DNA from 2 places in the Caballeronia zhejiangensis genome. Region 2 is predicted to be linked to the other one. Evidence: predicted binding sites of a transcription regulator. Region 2 holds the regulator's gene; the other holds the start of a gene.
What was found. The regulator HrcA, encoded in region 2, represses chaperone genes, less so after heat shock. The targets are predictions, from matches to a motif close to TTAGCACTCNNNNNNNNNGAGTGCTAA.
Positions count from the first base shown of each region.

Region 1: rpoH (RNA polymerase sigma factor RpoH) is a predicted target of HrcA. The motif match lies at 3,095-3,121, and genes of this name have one in related genera.

Region 1 is NZ_CP084283.1:211,493-216,764, reverse strand. It holds gene leuA (2-isopropylmalate synthase) at 158-1,810, shown strand; gene LDZ23_RS01070 (nuclear transport factor 2 family protein) at 1,827-2,210, opposite strand; gene LDZ23_RS01065 (acyloxyacyl hydrolase) at 2,256-2,822, opposite strand; gene rpoH (RNA polymerase sigma factor RpoH) at 3,186-4,121, shown strand; gene nagE (N-acetylglucosamine-specific PTS transporter subunit IIBC) at 4,253-5,272, opposite strand, start outside.
Region 2 is NZ_CP084283.1:382,272-387,543, reverse strand. It holds gene grpE (nucleotide exchange factor GrpE) at 1-459, opposite strand, end outside; gene LDZ23_RS01855 (hypothetical protein) at 820-981, shown strand; gene LDZ23_RS01850 (Hsp15 family ribosome-associated heat shock protein) at 953-1,360, opposite strand; gene hemH (ferrochelatase) at 1,386-2,453, opposite strand; gene hrcA (heat-inducible transcriptional repressor HrcA) at 2,577-3,593, opposite strand; gene LDZ23_RS01835 (NAD kinase) at 3,780-4,676, shown strand; gene recN (DNA repair protein RecN) at 4,707-5,272, shown strand, end outside.

The DNA.
Region 1 (5,272 bases), 170 kb from region 2:
GCACGTTCACGTTGGTCGCAGGCGTCACCATCGCCGGTGATTCGTGTGAACGCGCGCGCCGCCCGGTCTTACGTGCATGCCGCCACGCCCGGCCAGCCGCCGGACACGGCCTCTCTCGCAGACGCTACGCAAACCGTCCGAAGAGAGATCGACGATCATGATGCCGAACCCCGCCGAGAAATACCGTCCGTTTCCGCAAGTCCGTCTGAATGGCCGCCGCTGGCCGAACCGCACGATCGAAAAAGCGCCCGTCTGGATGAGCACCGATCTGCGCGACGGCAACCAGTCGCTCATCGAGCCGATGAGCATCGCAGCGAAGCTCGAGTTCTTCGAGATGCTGGTGAAAATCGGGTTCAAGGAAATCGAGGTGGGCTTCCCGTCGGCATCGCAGACGGATTTCGACTTCGTGCGCAAGCTGATCGACGAAAAGCGCATTCCGGACGACGTGACCATCGAAGTGCTCGTGCAGTCGCGCCGCGAACTGATCGAGCGCACGTTCGAAGCGGTGGAAGGTGCGAGCAAGGTGATCGTGCATCTCTATAACGCGATCGCGCCGTCGTTCCGCAAGATCGTGTTCAACCAGTCGAAGGACGAAGTGAAGGCGCTGGCGGTCGAAGGCACGCGCATCATCAAGGAATGCGCGGCGGCGCGGCCGGACACGCACTGGATCTATCAGTACTCGCCCGAAACCTTCAGCATGACGGAGCTGTCGTTCGCGCGCGAAGTCTGCGATGCCGTCGCGCAAATGTGGCGTCCGACGCCCGATCACAAAATGATCGTGAATCTGCCCGCGACCGTCGAAGCGGCAACGCCCAACGTCTTCGCCGATCAGATCGAGTGGATGGACCGCAACATGGGCTTTCGCGACAGCATCGTGCTGTCGGTGCATCCGCATAACGATCGCGGCACGGCCGTCGCGGCGGCGGAAATGGCGTTGCTCGCTGGCGCGGATCGCATCGAAGGCTGCCTCTTCGGCAACGGCGAGCGCACCGGCAATGTCGATCTCGTGACGCTCGCGATGAATCTCTACACGCAAGGCGTCGATCCGGGCCTCGATTTTTCCGATATCGACGCCGTGCGCCGCGTCGTCGAGCGCTGCAATCAGATTCCGGTGCATCCACGCCATCCGTACGCGGGCGATCTCGTGTTCACCGCGTTTTCGGGTTCGCATCAGGACGCGATCCGCAAGGGCTTCGCGCAGCGCGTGCCGGGCACGGTGTGGGAAGTGCCCTATCTGCCGATCGATCCGGCCGATCTCGGCCGCAGCTACGACGCCGTGATCCGCGTGAACAGCCAGTCCGGAAAGGGCGGTTCGACGTATCTGCTCGAACGCGGTCTCGGCTTCACGCCGCCGCGCCGCGTGCAGATCGAATTCAGCCACGCCGTCCAGAAAGTCACCGATGCATCCGGCGCGGAAATCAGCGGCGAAGCGATCTGCGAGCTCTTCAAGCGCGAGTATTTCGATGCGGGCGGGCCGGTATCGCGCATCGACGTTTCGACGCTTACGGTATTCGAAAGGCGCGTCGCATTACCGGCCGTAGTGGCTGCGACGAGCGGCGACGCTCACGCGCAGGCGGTCGCCGCCGCGCTCGGCGTGGACGCGAGCGTGAACTGGTTCGAGACGTCCGTGACGGCGAACGGCGACACGGCGGCGTTCGTCGGCTGTCGTGTCGGAGACGGGCCGACGCGCTTCGGCGTCGCGGTGCATGCGAATCCGGCGCTCGCGGTCGCCGATGCCGTCGTGAGCGCGGTCAACCGCTCCGGGCGCGTCGTGGACAACCTGCGGCAAGACGAAGCCGTGGAAGCGTGATGGGCGGCGCGCGTGGCTATTCGAGCGCCACGCGCGTCGCCTGCAGGGCGAGCAGCTGCCATTGGCCTTCGGTCTGCACATGGACGGCGGTGTAGGCGATCGGAAACAGCAGCGCGCCGTTCTTCGATTCCATCTCGATCAGCGCACGGCCCGACACGAGGCACGTATCGCGGCCGGCGGGCAGCACATCCTGCGACTGAATTTCGATCTGCCGATAGCGGCGGCGGCCCGCGGTGATCGCGTCGATGAACTGGCGCTTCGTCTCCCGCTTGCCGTTCGTGTGGACGTAGCTGACGTTCTCGGCCAGCAGCGCGTCCAGCGCCGGGCCGTCGCCCTCGACCATGGCACGGAAGCGATCGCGCTCGAGGCCGCGGATGGCCTCAATGGTTTTTGCCGGCATCTGTCGATTCCCCTTGTGTCGAGGAACCGATGCGCCGGCGCCTCGTCAGAAGTTGTATTGCAGATATAGCTGGCTGAAATTTATACCAGGATTCGGCTCTTTGATACCGCCGTTCGACAGATGCTGAAAGCGAAATCCCGCTTGATAGCTCTGCTTCGACCCGAAGATCATGCCGACGCCCACCATGTCCGCGAACTGGAACGCCGACCCGACGCTGAAATCCTCGGTGATGCGCGTGTGCGAGAGCAGCCGCACGCCGACGCCCGCCTCGATGAACGGCCGGAAGTAGCCCGAGCTCTTCACGAAGCGCAGCACTGGCGTAATGCCGAATTCCCATATGTTCGGATGCACGGCGTTGTCCTCGGTCGTGTGCCAGTAGGACACGTGACCTTCGCCGATGAGCGTGAAGTGAAAACCGCCGATCTCCCACCAGGTGAGGCCCGGATCCCAGGACAGGCCGAGATCGGCCTTCTTGATGTCGTGGTCGGCGACGCCGCCGGCGATCTGGACACCGAATCGGTCGGCATGAGCCGCCGCCGACGCGAGACCCAATGCAGTACAAACCGCCACGCGCACTAGCGGGCGGGGCCACGAACTCTTGTTTTTATGCATTTGCACCCCAATTTGCTCGGATAGCGGGTGTGTTTCGTAAATTGCTGTCGCTTGGCGATTCTAGTGACGTTTTAAAACATTTGCAGAAATCGCATCAGCGCGTCCCAGTTTGTAGAATTTTTGATCGCGACAGTAGGCAAGTAAGGTAAATCATGCGAAAACGTTTCCGCCTCCGGTAGTTTCTTCCGCTGCTCGCGCAACAGTCCGTCCTATTGAACCCGCAAATTCGATAGTTTTTGTGGGAACTCCCACATTCCCCTCTGCTCTAACACTTAGCACTCGATGGACTGGAGTGCTAATATCGTGTCTGACTTGCCGCGGTCGTTAAGCGGCACGTGAATTGTTGATAAGGAGCTTATGAGCGTGACCAATGCGATGACCCTTCCGAATGTTGTGAGCTCGGCACCTGCCAAGGCATCTTCGGCAGGCGCGCTGACGTACGCGCAGTCGTCGATGCTGACCGGCCAGATCGGCAACATCGATTCATACATACAAGCAGTGAACCGTATTCCGATGCTTTCGCAGGCGGAGGAACGACAGTACGCCACCGAATTCCGCGAGCAGGGCAACCTGAACGCCGCGCGCCAGCTGGTGCTTTCGCACCTGCGCCTCGTCGTGTCGATCGCCCGTAACTATCTCGGTTACGGCTTGCCGCACGCCGACCTGATCCAGGAAGGCAACATCGGTCTGATGAAAGCGGTGAAGCGCTTCGACCCAGAGCAAAACGTGCGCCTGGTGTCGTATGCGATGCACTGGATCAAGGCCGAGATTCACGAGTACATCCTGCGCAACTGGCGCATGGTGAAGGTCGCGACGACCAAGGCGCAGCGCAAGCTGTTCTTCAATCTGCGCAGTCACAAGACCAGCCATTCGGCGTTCACGCCGGACGAGATCGAAGGTCTCGCGAGCGAGCTGAACGTAAAGCGCGAGGAAGTCGCGGAGATGGAAACGCGCTTGTCGGGCGGCGATATCGCGCTCGAAGGCCAGGTCGAGGATGGCGAGGAAGCGTACGCGCCCATCGCCTATCTGGCCGACTCGCACAACGAGCCGACTAACGTCATCGCCGCGCGGCAGCACGACAGGCTGCAAAGCGACGGCCTCGCCGATGCACTCGAATCGCTCGACGAACGCAGCCGCCGCATCATCAAGGCGCGCTGGCTCGACGTGCAGGACGACGGCTCGGGCGGCAAGACGCTGCATGAACTGGCCGACGAGTTCGGCGTCTCGGCGGAGCGCATTCGCCAGATCGAGGCGAGCGCGATGAAGAAGATGCGCTCGGCGTTGCATGACTACGCGTAACAATTGACTGTGCCATTGCAGAAATTGCAAAGCCCGCCGTCGACGAGACGGCGGGCTTTTTCTTTGGCACTTCGCTGAAAACACAAACGGCGCCCGCGGGCGCCGTTTGTTATCGAGCTTCGATTACCGCCTCAGGCAGGCATCGGTGCAGCGCCGCCGCCGTTGCCGGACAAGCGCGTGGACAGTTGCGCCGCATAGCGCTGCGCCGCCGCGCCCACGACGATGTGGAACGTATCCGCCGACACCCACGCCACATCCAGCGACGACAAACGCTGACGATCCACCGACGACGGATCGCGCACGACCACGCGCAGGCGCGTCTGCGCAACCGCGTCGAGCGATACCACGTTGGTCGCGCCGCCGAACACCGCGAGCCAGCGGAACGGGTCCGGATCGAGCGGGCCGGGCGTCTGGTCGCCGCTCACCGCTGCCGCGACCGGTTGCGCCGGCGTCGACGATGCGGGCGTTGCGCCGCGCGTCGACGAATGCTCGAGTTCGCTGCGGATTTCATCGGCGATCAGATCGGCTTCCGGCCCGATGATCACCTGGACGTTGGTCGCGCCGCGCTTCAACACGCCGCGCGCGCCGATGCTCTTCAACTGCGGCTCCGACACCTTCTCCGAATCCACGACCGACAGACGCAGACGCGTCGTGCAGGCATCGACGAGCGTCAGATTGGATGCGCCGCCGAGCGCCGCGACGTACTTCGCAGCGCGCGTGTTCGACACGGCTGCTGCCGCGCCGGGCAGGGGTGGAATCAGGCCGCCATCGACGGTTTGCGCCACGTCGGTTTCGGCGTCGGTCGTGGCCGGCTCGCGGCCCGGCGTCGCCATGTTGAACTTGCGGATAAAGAAGCGGAACAGGCCGTAATAGATGACGAAGTACACCGCACCGACCACGAGCGCCAGCCAGCCGCGCTGCGACAGACCGTAGTTCAGCACGTAGTCGATCGCGCCCGCCGAGAACGTGAAGCCCAGGTGGATGCCGAGCGCCGAGCAGATGGCGAGCGACAGGCCCGTCAGCACTGCGTGGATGCCGTAGAGCACCGGAGCCAGGAACATGAACGAGTATTCGATCGGCTCGGTCACGCCCGTCAGGAATGCGGTCAGGGCCATGGAGAACAGCAGGCCGCCGACGATCGCGCGGCGCTC
Region 2 (5,272 bases):
TTTTTCGCCGACCGGGTTCACCGCGATCACGCGGCCTTTCTCCAACGCGCCCGTCAGTTGACGCAGCGTCAGTTCGACGCCTTCGCGAACCTTGGCGACATCCGTCGACTGGTCGGCGAGCGCGGCTTCCAGGCTGTCGAGCACCGGAAGCAGGTTCTCCGCAAAATTTTCGATGGCGAATTTATGCGCCTTCGCGACATCTTCCTGACTGCGGCGGCGCACGTTCTCGGTTTCGGCCTTCGCGCGCAGGAAGTCTTCCTTGAGCGCGGCGATGGTGGCCTGCGCTTCGGCGAGCGCAGCTTCGGCCTCATTCGGCGCGGCTTGCGGCGCGGCGGCGGCATCAGCCGGTGCGCCTTGGGACGCGGGAGCCGCCGCGCTGGTCGGGTCGGCGGACTGGCGCGCGTTATCGTCGGCGGGCGTTGCGTTCTGGCTCGCTGGATTCTCTTGCGTGTTTTCCATGTCGCTGAATATGTATTGCAGTGAGTTGAATCGGCTGCGAAAGCGGCCAGACCGAAAGTCGGACGCATTTTTCGCACTAACGGCCGAAATGAGGGCGCCGAAAGCTTTTTCAAGCCTTCGAAACGGTTTTTCGGACAAATCTCGACAGCAAGATGGCGCCGCAATGGCTCGTAATACAGACTTCGCCGCGGCGCGCGATTTTCGGATTGAGGGAAAGCCCTGAGTCGCCTACACTTCGAAAAAGCAGCGCAGGACGCACGTTAACCCTAATCCTACGAATTGCTTCAAACCGCTTTCAGCCCTTGCCCGTTTCCTGATCCGGCCGCCTTCTGACCGGGCAACCCGCTTCCCGGGGATACCATGAAACTGACCTTTGCTATCGCGGTGGTCGCCCTGGTACTCGTCGCGGGAACGACCACCATCTGCATGTCCGGCGTCGTGACCGAACGTACCACCGAGTACGGCGGCGTTCACGCGACCATCGAAAGCTACTTCAATCCGAACGAGAAAATTTGTCGATAGTGCGCCGGTCGCGCTTCGTCGGCCTTCCCTGCAGTTCCGCTGCGGGCTCGCGGAAATTCTTGCGGCGCTCGGCCTCGGCCATGCGTTTCGCACGGCCTTCCCCGGTTTCGGCATAGAGCGTCTGGGCGACCGGCGCCGGGCCGCGCACATCGCATATCCCGAGCACTTCGACCTGCCACACCAGCCGTTCGATATCGATCTCGACGATATCGCCGACGCGCACGTCCTTAGACGGCTTCACATTCGCCCCGCCGATCTTCACGCGGCCTTTCTCGACCGCATCGCTCGCGAGCGAACGCGTCTTGAAGAAACGCGCTGCCCAAAGCCACTTATCGATGCGCAAACGCGCGCCAGGTTCCGTCGAAATCTTGTAGTTCATGGGTGAATGCCTGAAAAAGCCGCGCTCAGGCCACTGCGCTGAGCGGCTGCACAGTCTGCACGGGCCATCCCTGAAGATGTTGCGCGGCGATCTCGCCCAGTGCCTTGATCCACGCGGGCGCTGAGTTCAGGCAGGCAATCCGGTGAAAATGCTTGCCGCCCGCCTTCAGAAATTCGTCGCGCACCTCGATGCCGATTTCCTCGATCGTCTCGAGACAATCCGCCGTGAAGCCGGGACAGAACACGTCCACACGAGAAACGCCGCCCGCGCCGAGCTCCGCGACCGTCGGCGCGGTGTACGGCTGAAGCCACTCCGCCCGCCCAAAGCGCGACTGGAACGTCACGCGGCATTCGACCGGCGTAAGCCCGAGCGCGGCCATGAGCAACGAACCGGTCAGCTGGCACTGGTCGTGATACGGATCGCCGAGATCCATCGTGCGCTTCGGCACGCCGTGGAAGCTCAGCACGAGCTTGTCGCCCGCGGCGAAATCCGGCTGGCCGTGATGCCGCCAATAGTCGCGCACCTGCTCCGCGAGCGCCGCGATATACGCCGGATGATCGGCGTAATGGCGGATCGTGCGGATTTCCGGCTGATTGCGCACGCGCTTGAGCGCGGCGAACGCGTCATCGAACGCGGTGGCCGTCGTGGACGACGAGTATTGCGGATACATCGGCAACAGGAGAATGCGGTCGGCGCCTTCGAGCTTCAGCTGATTGAGCATCGCGCCGATGCCCGGCGTGCCGTAGCGCATCGCATAGTCGACGATGACGTGATAGTCGTTCGCCGCGAAGAGCCGCCGCAAGCCGTCGACCTGCTTTTCCGTATGCACGCGCAGCGGCGAGCCTTCGGGCATCCACACTTGCGCGTACTTCTTCGCCGATGCGCGCCCGCGAAACGGCAGGATCAGGCCGCGCAGAATGAATTGCCACACGAATGACGGAATTTCGACGACGCGCGGATCGGACAGGAATTGCGCCAGATACTTGCGCACCGCCCGCGGCGTGGGCGCGTCCGGCGTGCCGAGATTGATCAGCAGCACCGCGACGCGATGCGAAGCGCTGGGCTGCGAGGGCAACTCGAGGTCGAAACGCATAAGGGAAGCGAGCCTGAAGATGGTCGTCGGAAAAGTTGAGGACCATTATAGCGGCGCGTTTTCGGACGCATCATTGGCCGAACGGCCTAGTGGCGCGCTCTTTCGCGGCGCGCCAAGATGGCGTCACTGATGACTGAGCGACATCGACAGCAAACGCGCGGTGATATCGACGATCGGAATCACGCGGTTGTACGCCATGCGCGTCGGGCCGATCACGCCGAGCGTGCCGACGATCTTCCCGTTGACCTCGTATGGCGCCGTCACGACGCTCATTTCCTCGATCGGCACGAGATTGCTTTCTCCGCCGATGAAAATCTGCACGCCTTGCGCGTGACTCGATACATCCAGCAATTGCAGGAGGCTCGTCTTTTGGTCGAACAAATCGAAAAGCTTGCGCAGCCGCGCCATGTCGGACGAAAGGTCCGCCACTTCGAGCAGGTTGCGCTCGCCGGAAATCAGCACGGTGTCAGTGGGGTCCGTCTCGGCGGTGCTCGCGACCACGGCCGCCTGCATGAGCGCGGTCATGTCGCCGCGCAACTGGTCGATTTCCTCGCGCAAACGGCGGCGTACTTCGTCGAAGGACAGGCCCGCGAAATGCGCGTTGATGTAATTGGAGGCTTCTACGAGTTGCGAAGGCGAATAGTCGCGTTGCGTGGCCATCATGCGGTTCTGCACGTCGCCTTCGGGCGTCACGATGATGAGCAGAATGCGCTTGTCCGACAGCCGCATGAACTCGATCTGCTTGAACATGTGGCTCCGGCGCGGCGTGAGCACGACGCCCGCGAACGAAGACAGATTGGACAGCACGCTCGCCGCCGCCGCGACGATCTTCTGCGGCTCCTCGCCTTGCAGGCGAGTCTTGACCGCGGTGGTCATGGCCTCGTCTTGCGGTGCTTCTACAGTCAGCATCGTGTCGACGAAGAGCCGGTAGCCGCGCGGCGTGGGAATGCGTCCCGCCGACGTATGCGGGCTCGCGACCAGCCCGAGGTCTTCGAGATCCGACATGACGTTGCGGATCGTCGCGGGGCTCAGTTCGAGGCCGGAATGACGTGATAACGTGCGCGAACCGACCGGCTGACCTTCGGCGATGTAGCGCTCGATCAACGTTTTGAGGAGGGTTTGTGCACGTGGGTCTAGCATGGGGAAATTTTAGCTCAACGTGTCGGATAGCGGCGAGCCGCGCCGGGTGGTCGGCATTCAACGTCCGCTCCATTCTAGCGACAAACGGCGAGCCTGCCCGCGTCATGCCGCACGGTCTCGTCGCGGCGCGCCCGGCGGCCATCGCCCACGGTTCTTTTCGCTCTCTGACTATGGTGTAATGCCGGCATGGAAATTGGCCAATTCAAGACCGTCGCCCTCGTGGGGCGCACCAACACGCCGGGCATCGAGGCGCCGCTGAGATCGCTCGCCGATCTCCTCAGGAGCCAGGGCTTCGAGGTCGTCTTCGAGGCGGGCACCGCGAAGGACGTCGGCGTGACGGAGTTCCCGGCGCTCTCCATCGCGGAGATGGGCGCGCGCGCGGACGTTGCAATCGTGCTCGGCGGCGACGGCACGATGCTCGGCATCGGACGGCAGCTCGCGCCGTATAAAACACCGCTCATCGGCGTGAATCATGGCCGGCTCGGCTTCATCACCGACATTCCGCTCAAGGCGATGCAGGAAATCGTCCCGCAAATGCTCGCCGGCCAGTTCGAGCGCGAGGAACGCAGCCTGCTCGAAGCGCGCATCGTGCGCAACGACAAGCCGATCTACCACGCGCTCGCGTTCAACGACGTCGTGGTGAATCGCAGCGGCTTCTCCGGCATGGCGGAGCTGCGCGTGTCGGTGGACGGCCACTTCATGTACAACCAGCGTTCCGACGGACTGATCGTCGCGACGCCGACCGGCTCGACCGCCTACGCGCTGTCGTCGGCGGGGCCGATCCTGCATCCGCAATTGCAGGGCTTCGTGCTCGTGCCGATCGCGCCGCATTCGCTGTCGAACCGGCCGATCGTGCTGCCCGACGATTCGAAAGTGACCATTCAGATCATCGGCGGTCGCGACGTCAACGTGAACTTCGACATGCAGTCGTTCACCGCCGTCGAACTGAACGACGCGATTGAAGTGCGGCGCTCGAAGCATACGGTGCCGGTGCTGCATCCGGTCGGCTACAGCACGTACGCCACGCTGCGCAAGAAGCTGCACTGGAACGAGCATCCGTCGCAGGATTCGTCCGCTCTCTGATCTGCCAGAACTTCCTTCCCCGAAGCGTCCATGCTCCGTCATCTTTCCATTCGAGATTTCGTCATCGTCGCCACGCTGGATATCGATTTCGATCCAGGCTTCACGGTCTTTTCGGGTGAAACCGGCGCGGGCAAGTCGATCCTCATCGACGCCCTCGCGCTCACGCTCGGCGCGCGCGGCGACGCGAGCGTCGTGCGCGCCGGTCAGGCGCGCGCCGACATCACCGCCGAATTTTCGACGCATCCGCTCGTCGTGCGCTGGCTGGACGAACACGCGCTCACGCAGGACGCCGATTCGGTCATGCTGCGGCGGGTGATCGATTCGGGCGGCCGCTCGCGAGCGTTCATCAATGGCACGCCCGCGACGCTCGCGCAGTTGCGCGAAGTCGGCGAAATGCTCGTCGATATCCACGGCCAGCACGCGCATCAATTGTTGATGCGACCGGACGCGCAACGCGAACTCTTCGACACGCACGCGCAGTTGCTCGACACGGCCGGCGCGGTGAATCGTGCGTGGCGAGCGATGCGCGACGCGCAGCAAGCCGTCGAGACCGCCCAGAATCGCGACCGCGAGCTGCAACTGGAACGCGAGCGTCT